Regions from separate parts of the Micrococcus lylae genome, predicted to be linked through region 1. Evidence: riboswitches for the same ligand, from Rfam matches in the RefSeq annotation. Region 1 holds a riboswitch; the other holds the start of a gene.
The links. Region 1 has a riboswitch for S-adenosylmethionine ahead of FM125_RS03775 (acyl-CoA dehydrogenase family protein). Riboswitches for the same ligand answer to the same signal wherever they lie in the genome.

Region 1 (4,534 bases):
CCACGTGCCGCCGCAGCTGCTCGGCCTGCTCCGCGGTCTCCTCCGGGCGGCCGGCCACGGCGAACCGCTCGTGCGCCACCACGAAGGCCACCGCCGCATGCCCGGTCTTCGGATCCGGGACCGGGCACACCCCGGCCTCGATCACCTCCGGGTGTGCCACCAGCGCCGACTCGATCTCGATGGTGGACAGTCGGTGACCGGAGACGTTGATGACGTCGTCGATGCGCCCGAGGATCCACACGTCCGAGTCATCGTCCCGCTTGGCGCCGTCCCCGGCGAGGAACCAGCCCTGCCGCGCGTAGTCGGCCCAGTAGGAGTCGTAGAACCGCTGCGGGTTCCCCCACACGGTGCGGGCCATGGACGGGGAGGTCCGGGTGACCACGATCTTCCCCTGCAGGTGGGCGCCGACTGAGGTGCCGTCGTCGTCCACCACGTCCACGTCCACACCCGGCAGCGGGCGGGATCCGCAGCCGGGCTTGAAGACGGTGTCGGTCGGGCGCGGGGAGAGCACGGTGGAGCCGGTCTCGGACTGCCACCAGGTGTCCACCATCGGCACGCCCACGGCGCCGTCGCGGGGCACCGGCGCCCTACCCGCCGCGGCGGCCTGACCGTCCAGCCGGTCCAGCGCGTCCCGGCCGATCTGCGTGCGCGCCCACACCCAGGCCTCCGGGTTCACCGCCTCGCCGACGGTGCCGATCAGGCGGATCGAGGACAGGTCGTACTCCGCGGGCACGCCGTCCGGGTGCCAGCCCATCAGCGATCGGATCAGTGTGGGAGCCGTGTAGTAGCTGGTCACCCCGTAGCGCTGGATGACCTCGAAGTGCCGGCCCGGGTGCGGGGCGTTCGGCACGCCCTCGTAGATGACCTGGGTGACGCCGTTGCTCAGCGGCCCGTAGATCTCATAGGTGTGGGCGGTGACCCAGGCCAGGTCCGCGGTGCACCAGTGGACGTCGTCGTCGCGCCGTGCCGGGTCCGGGTGGGAGAACAGGAAGTCGTGCGTCCACGAGGCCGCGGCGAGGTACCCGCCGGAGGTGTGCACGAGCCCCTTCGGCTGCCCCGTGGTGCCGGAGGTGTACATGATGAACAGCGGGTGCTCCGCGTCGAAGGCGCGCCGGGTGTGGACGTCCGGCTGGCGGTCCACGACGTCGTGCCACCACAGGTCCCGGCCCTCGGTCCACGGGATGTCCCGGTGGCCGGTGCGGTCCAGGACGAGGACGTGCTCGATCGCGTTGTCCCCGGACACGGCCTCGTCCGCGTTGGCCTTCACCGGCACGGCCGTGCCCCGGCGGAACTGGCCGTCCGTGGTGACCAGCAGCTTCGCCCCGGTGTCCTCGACGCGGAACCGCAGCGCCTCCGCCGAGAACCCGCCGAACACGAGCGAGTGCACGGCGCCGATCCGCGCGCACGCCAGCGTGATGACGATCGTCTCCACGAGCACGGGCAGGTACACGACGACGCGGTCGCCCGCCTCGATGCCCAGCTCCTCGAGGGCGTTCGCGGCCTGGGCGACCTCGCGCTGCAGCTGCGCGTAGGTCACCGCCCGGCGGTCCCCGGGCTCGCCCTCGAAGTACAGCGCCACCTTCTCCCCACGCCCGGCCTCCACGTGCCGGTCCACGCAGTTGTACGCCACGTTGAGCCGCCCGTCCGCGTACCAGCGGATCTGCGGGGCGGCCCCGGCGGCCGCGTCCGTGGGGACCGTGTCCGTCACCTGGGTGAAGTCCGTGTCCCAGGTCAGCCGGCGGCCCACCGCCTCCCAGAGGGCGAGTCGGTCGGATTCGGCGACGACGGCGCCGTCGCCCCGACCTCCATGGGCCCGTCCCGCGGGCCGTCCCGGGTGGACGTCCGGGTCCGCTGCGTCCACCAGGGACTGCGGCAGCGGACCGGGCAGCGTGGCCAGGGCGGCGGCGGGGACGCCGTCGTTCGGGCCGCGGACGGGATCCGGCGCGGGGAGGGCCGTCTCGGCGACGGCCGCGGCGGTGCCGGCTGCGGACACGGGCATGGGGTGTCTCCTTCCATCGGTCCTGGCGGGAGCACCCGCAGCCCGCGGGGAGGCGGCGGACCCGGGTTGCTGCGGCGTCGAAGAGCCAGGTCTCTGGTGCCGCTCCGGATGGTGTGCGCATCCACGGTAGGCCCGCGGTGTGCCGCAGACGCGGTGCCGGTCCGGCTGGTGGGCGTGGACGCGTTGCGCCAGGTCATCTGGGCGGCGCCGACGGGCGACGCCCGTCCGGCGAGGGTGTCCATGACGGACGTGAGGCGGCTGCCTTCCGTGGCCGGGCGGGGCCGTGCTGTGCTGTGGCCGACCCATCCAGAGCGGCCGAGAGATCCGGATCGACGACGCCGCAGCAACCCCCTCATCCCTGCCCGGCAGGGTCGGGACGGTGCTACCGCCGGGACCGATGGAAAGGAGCCCGCGCATGTCCGCGCCCCTCACCGCACCCCACGACCCGACCGTGAACGCGGTCCCCACCCGTCCGCCGCTGGCCGTCACCCCGGACGTCCCGGACACCGACGACCTCGCTCGACTGCGGCAGCGGTTCGCCCCGATCTTCGAGCGCATCGCCGCCGGCGCCGCCGAGCGGGACGTGAACCGCACCCTGCCGTACGAGCAGATCCGCGAGCTCAACGCCGCCGGCTTCGCCACCCTGCGCGTTCCCCGCTCCCACGGGGGACCGGAGGTGAGCGTGCGGACGCTGACCGCCCTGCTGGTGGAGCTGGCGGCCGCCGACTCGAACGTGGCCCACCAGTACCGCTCCCACTACGGGTTCCTGGAGTCCCTGCGCCACAAATCGTCCGCCCAGCAGGAGCGCTGGTACCGGTTGATCCTCGAGGGAGCCACCGTGGGCAACGCATCCACGGAGACCTCGGGCAACGCACTGGGCACCCTCAACACCCGGCTCGAGCCCCGTCCGGGCGGCGGCGCGGTCCTCACCGGGCGCAAGGGCTACGCCACCGCGTCCCTGTTCTCCACCCACACCCGGGTAAGAGCCCTCGACCCCAGCACCTTCGATCCGAAGCGGAGACCGCGCCGCGTACTCTCTTTCGGATCGAGGGCGCTGTCTTCTCGGGGACCCGCGAATCCGGGGGCTCGATCCGTTCCGGAGCACGCCCGAAGCGCTCCGGAACGGATCGAGGGGAGGGGCTTTCGGTGCGCACCGTGAGACGCACGGTGCGCACCCAGCCCGAGCGGCCGTCGTCGTGTCAGCATGGATGCCATGAGCAGCACCTACACCGACCTCGCCGACCGCTTCACCGACCTCTTCGCCGCGGTGGGGAAGGGCGACCGGGCGCGTGAGGCCGGCCGGCACCTGCCGTTCGCGGTGCAGCAGCAGCTGCGGGAGGCCGGGCTCGGGATGGTCTCCGTCCCCGCGGAGGCCGGCGGCGAGGGGGCCGGGCACGAGGACGTGCTGCGCCTGCTCATGGACCTGGCCGCCCAGGACGTGAACACCGCCCATCTGTGGCGCTCGCACCTGGTGTTCGTGGCCGCGGTGGACGACCAGCCTGAGAAGATCCGACGCCGCTGGCTCAGGCACCTGGCCTCCGGAGAGTGGGGCGGCTCCGCGCTCGCCGAGCGCTCCGGCGCCGCCCCGGGGAAGGCCGCCACCACCGCCACGAAGGACGAGGGCGGCACCTGGGTGGTCACGGGTGAGAAGTACTACGCCACGGGCACCGCCTTCGCCACGTGGACCATCGTCACGGTCGGCATGGAGGGTGCGGACCTGGTGTCCCGCCGCAACTCCAAGCGCGCCGGCGGCGTGGTCCGGGAGCCCGAGCGTGCCGTGGCCGTGGTCCGCGTCCGCCAGCCACGGGTGCGCATCAAGGACGACTGGGACGGCTTCGGCCAGCGCATGACCGCCACCGGCTCGGTGCTGCTGGACGGCGCCGCCGCCGAGGACCTGCTGGAGATCCCGCGCCCCCACGGCCCGGTCCCGGTGCTGGAGGAGGCATCCCTGCTGGCGCTGCAGGTGGGCGTCGCCCGGGCCGCGCTCGCCGAGGGCGTGGACCTGCTGCGCCGGCGCCGCCGCACCTTCAACACCGGCACCGCCGAGCGCCCGCAGCAGGACCCGCAGCTGCTGGAGATCGTCGGGCGCATGGCCGGGCAGGTCTCGGCCGCCGAGGAGATGGTCCGCGTGGTGGGCCGGGCCATGGACGTCGCCGCCGGCCTGGAGGCGGGCGGGAACCACGACGACGGCCGCCTCGCCTCCGCCTGGGACGACGCCATGATCGCCGCCTACCGTGCCCAGGCGGTGGTGCCGCAGTTCGTGCTCGATGTCTGCACGCACATCTTCGACACCCTCGGGGCGTCGTCGACGTCCACCGTCCTGCAGCTGGACCGCCACTGGCGCAATGCCCGCACCATCGCCACCCATGACCCGGCCTCCTTCAAGGTCCGCATCGCCGGGGACCACCTGGTCAACGGCACCGTGCCGATCGCCTACACCTCCGCCGGGGACGTGCCGGCCGAACGCTGAGGCGGGCGGGTCAGCACGAAGAAGGCCGCCGCCGCGATCAGTGCCAGCGCCGGCCAGAGCACCAG
Region 2 (4,534 bases), on a different contig from region 1:
CGACGAGGAAGCCGTCATGCCCGAGCGGTGAGTCGATCATGTGCACCTGCGGCCGGGCCGGCAGCAGCGCGGCCAGTTCGTGGGACTCGGCGGGCAGGTAGAGCCGGTCCGACTCCACGGCGGCCACGAAGGCCCGGCCTGTGAACCGCCGCAGCGCCTCGGCCACGCCCCCGCGGCCACGGCCGACGTCATGGCTCATGAGGGCCTCGGTGAGGGTCAGGTAGGCGTTCGCGTCGAACCGGCCGACCAGCTTGGAGGCCTGATGGTCCAGGTAGGACTCCACCTGGTACCGGCCCAGACGCTCTCCTGCCGCCGTGCCGAAGGGATCCTCCTCGCCCTGGTGGCGGCGCCCGAACCTCACGGCCAGCTCCTCGGCGCTGCGGTAGGTGATGTGGGCGATGCGCCGGGCGATGCCGAGGCCGGCCTCGGGCTGCGGACCTCCGTAGTAGTCACCGCCCCGGAACTGCGGGTCGAGGCGGATGGCCTGTGCCTGGGACTGGGCGAAGGCGATCTGCTCGGCACTCGAGTGCGCGGTCGACGCCAGCACCCCCACGCCCGCCACACGGTCCGGCCTGCTCACGGCCCACTCCAGGGCCCGGGCGCCGCCCATCGACCCGCCGATCGCGGCATGCCAGCGGGCGATGCCGAGGTGGTCGGCCAGCCGTGCCTCCGCCTCCACCGCATCGCGCAGGGTGATGAACGGGAACCGCGAGCCCCACGGACGTCCGTCCGGGGCCGGGCTCGCCGGGCCGGTGGAACCGGAGCAGCCGCCCACCATGTTCGGCGCCACCACGAACCAGCGGTCCGTGTCCACGGCGCGGCCGGGACCGACGAGCTCATCCCACCAGCCGGTCCTCGGGTCCTGGCGGTGGGCGGCCACGTGGGTGTCTCCCGTGAGGGCGTGGAGGACCAGCACGGCGTTGGTGCCCTCGGCGTTCAGCGTGCCCCACGTCTCATAGGCGAGCTCCACCGCCGGCAGGTGGCCGCCGGTCTCCGTGTCCAGCGGCCCGACGCAGAGCCGGTGGAACCCGCCGGCGGGCAGATCGGTGCGGGTGCCCCTGACGTCCACCGCGGTCACCGGGCCTCCCCTGCGGAGGCGGCCGGGCCGTCGTCGTGCCTCACGGCGCCGGAGGCGGCGGCGAAGCCGGTCTCAAGGTCCGCGAGGATGTCCTCGATCGACTCCAGGCCCACGGAGAGGCGGACCAGGCCCGGGGTGACGCCGGTGGCGCGCTGTTCGTCCTCGGTGAGCTGGGAATGGGTGGTGGAGGCCGGGTGGATCACCAGCGAGCGGACGTCGCCCACGTTCGCCACATGGTGGTGCAGGGTCAAAGCGTCCACGAAGGCCGCGCCGGCCTCGCGGCCGCCGGCGATCTCGAAGGAGACGATCGCACCCGCGCCGCGCGGGAACAGCTCCTTCGCACGGGCGTTCCACCGGCTCGAGGCGTGCTCGGGATGGACCACGGCCTCCACCTGCCCGTGGCCGTCCAGGTACTCGACGACCCGGCGGGCGTTGGCCACGTGGCGCTCCATGCGCAGGGACAGGGTCTCCAGGCCGAGGTTCACCAGGAAGGCGTTGAACGGGGAGATCGCCGATCCGTAGTCACGGAGCAGCTGCACGCGGGCCTTGAGGATGTAGGAGAGGTTCACGCCGAAGGCGCCGTCGGCACCGAGGTCCCGAGCGTAGACGAGGCCGTGGTAGGACTCGTCCGGCTCGGTGAAGCCTCCGAAGCGCTCGGGGTACCTGCCGTAGTCGAAGGTGCCGGCGTCCACGATCACGCCGGCCATGGCCGCGGCGTGGCCGCCGAGGTACTTGGTGGCCGAGTGGGTGACCACGTCCGCACCGTGCTCGATCGGCCGGAACAGGTACGGCGAGGCCAGGGTGTTGTCCACGATCAGCGGGACACCGGCCTCGTGGGCTACGGCGGCGACTCCGGCGACGTCCAGCACATCCCCGCGCGGGTTGCCGAGGGACTCGCCGAAGAACGCCTTGGTCTCCGGGCGGACGGCGGCCCGCCACTGTTCCAGGTCGTCCGGGTCCTGCACGAAGGTGGTCCGGACCCCGACCTTGGCCAGGGTGTGCTTGAAGAGGTTCTGTGTGCCGCCGTAGAGCGAGGTGGAGACCACCACGTGGTCCCCGGCGCCGGCGACGTTGAGGATCGCGAACGTGGTGGCTGACTGCCCGGAGGACAGCAGCAGCGCACCCACGCCGCCCTCGAGCGCGGCGATCTTCTCCTCCACCGCCTGCTGGGTGGGGTTGCCGATCCGCGTGTACAGCGGGTCCAGGTCCGCCAGCGCGAAGCGGTCCGCGGCCACCTGGGAGCTGGGGAAGTCGAAGGACGTGGTCTGCACGATCGGCAGAGCGGTGGCGCCGTGGGCGTGGGGCTGCTCGGCGCCGGCGTGGATCTGACGGGTCTCGAAGCCCCAGGCCTCGGCGGCGGGGGTCTCGGCGTTCGCGGAGGCGCTCGTCTCAGGGGCGCTGTTCTGGGTGGTCATGGCGGACTCCTGGGGCTGTCAGGGTCGGCCATGCCCCCGCACCTCGGACTGCCGTGGACCTTGAGCAGGTCCGGGGCTCTGGCACGCCCGTGCGGGAGCGGGCGCATGACACGACCGCGCTTGCCGGGCCCCGGTCTGGGGCCGGCCTGGTCGTCACCCGGGGCACCCCGCCGCGGTGGGGAGGGTTGCCGGCCAGAATGCCGGGGCACTGGTGCTGGCTCTCGTGACCGTGACGCCAGTGTGGCATCGGGGACACACCGACCGCACACCGGCTCGTCACGATTTCATGTCCTTCGTCACACAGGGCTAGCCTGAGCCTCACGACAGCCCGGCTGACATCCCCTGGGCCGACGAGAGGACGATCTTCGTGAGCACCATCCGCCTGGACCATGTGTCCTACGCCGCCGGCCCCGAGGGCCTCGACGCCACCGTGGAACGGGTTTCCGACGCCCTCGGCGTGGAGCGCGTGAAGGGCGGCGTGCACCCTCGGTTCGGCACCCGCAACGCCCTGTTCCCCATGGCCCACGGCCAGTACCTGGAGGTCGTGGAGGTCCTGGACCACCCGGCGGCGGCGAACGCCCCGTTCGGCCAGGCCGTGCGCTCCCGCTCCGAGCAGGGCGGCGGCTGGATGGGCTGGGTCGTGGCCACAGACGACCTCTCCGCCTTCGAAGAGCGCCTCGGCCGCTCCGCCGTGCCCGGCAACCGCAAGTTCCCGGACGGCCGCGAGCTGACCTGGAAGCAGATCGGCATCAAGGGCCTGATCGCGGACCCGCAGGTCCCGTACCTGGTCTGCTGGGACGAGGGCACCGAGGACCTCCACCCCTCCCTGGCGGCCCCGGCGCAGGCCTCGATCTCCTCGCTCACCCTGGCCGGCTCCCGCGAGCGTGTCCGCTCCTGGCTGGGCCTGGACGATCCGTCCCAGAAGGTCGAGGACCTCACCATCGAGTACGCCGCGCCCTCGGGCACCCCCGGCCTGCTGACCGTACGGTTCGAGACCCCCCGGGGCACCGTCACCCTCTAACGGCCGCCCTCACCCCCGGCGCTCTTCCTGACGGCCTCCCCGGCGCTCTTCCTGACGGCCTCCCCCGGCGCTGTTCCCGACGGCCCCCGGCGCTCTTCCTGACGGCCACCCCGGCGCTCTTCCTGACGGCCACCCCGGCGCTCTTCCCGACGGCCCCCGACGCTCTTCGCCTACTGGTCTGCTGGCCTACTTGTCTACTGGTGAGGACACACCGTCTGGCACCCCTCCTGCGCGGGCGATGAGGGTGAGTCCTCACCAGTTGGCAGGTGTGTCCTCACCAGTTCGCAGGTGTGTCCTCACCAGTTGGCATCGGACGGGGACGGACCGGACGTTGGACAGGGCATCGGACCGGGCCTCGGGCGGGGACGGTCAGGTGCCGAACCAGCCCAGCTGGGCCAGCAGCGGGGCGGCGACGAACCCGGTGACGTCCAGCAGCAGGTGGGCGACGACCAGCGGCATGACGCGGCGCCAGCGCAGGTAGAACAGCACGAAGACGACGCCCATCGCCGCGTTGCCCAGTCCGGGGCCGATGCCCTGGTACAGGTGGTAGCCGGCGCGGAGCACGGCGAGCCCGATCACGATCGTGGTGACGCGGACCGGCAGGAAGGCACCGGTGTCCGTGGTGCGCGGGGCCGGCAGCTGCGGCGCCTGCTCCCCCGCCAGGCCACAGGAGCGCAGCTGCTGCAGATAGGACAGCCGGTCCACCATCCAGGCGACCACGATGACCTCCTCCACCAGCGCATGGCGCAGGGCGGACAGGACCAGCACGGGCACGGCGTACCAGGCGTCGTCCATGGCGGAGCCGACGATCGCCGTGGTGGCGCCGAGGGCGCGGCCTCCCGCGTAGACGGCCAGGGTGCCCACGCCCATCACGAGGAACAGCAGGGCACCCCAGCCGAGGTCCGCCCACGGACGGCGGAAGTCCAGGCCGAACGCGCGGAACGGGTTGCGGCCGTGCAGCCGGACCAGGTGGAGCACGAGGGCCACCGGGACGAGGGCGAAGCCGATGTTCAGCAGCTG

Region 2: it holds a riboswitch for S-adenosylmethionine, as region 1 does, so the genes downstream of both, FM125_RS10820 (O-acetylhomoserine aminocarboxypropyltransferase/cysteine synthase family protein) here and FM125_RS03775 (acyl-CoA dehydrogenase family protein) in region 1, are expected to answer to the same signal.

The regions. Positions count from the first base shown of each region.
Region 1 is NZ_FUKP01000022.1:9,626-14,159, forward strand. It holds gene FM125_RS03770 (AMP-binding protein) at 1-1,999, opposite strand, end outside; SAM riboswitch class I at 2,299-2,403, shown strand; gene FM125_RS03775 (acyl-CoA dehydrogenase family protein) at 2,415-3,158, shown strand; gene FM125_RS03780 (acyl-CoA dehydrogenase family protein) at 3,213-4,469, shown strand; gene FM125_RS03785 (MFS transporter) at 4,433-4,534, opposite strand, start outside.
Region 2 is NZ_FUKP01000067.1:183,839-188,372, reverse strand. It holds gene metX (homoserine O-acetyltransferase MetX) at 1-1,078, opposite strand, end outside; gene FM125_RS10820 (O-acetylhomoserine aminocarboxypropyltransferase/cysteine synthase family protein) at 1,075-2,493, opposite strand; SAM riboswitch class IV at 2,605-2,722, opposite strand; gene FM125_RS10815 (VOC family protein) at 2,861-3,514, shown strand; gene FM125_RS10810 (CPBP family intramembrane glutamic endopeptidase) at 3,884-4,534, opposite strand, start outside.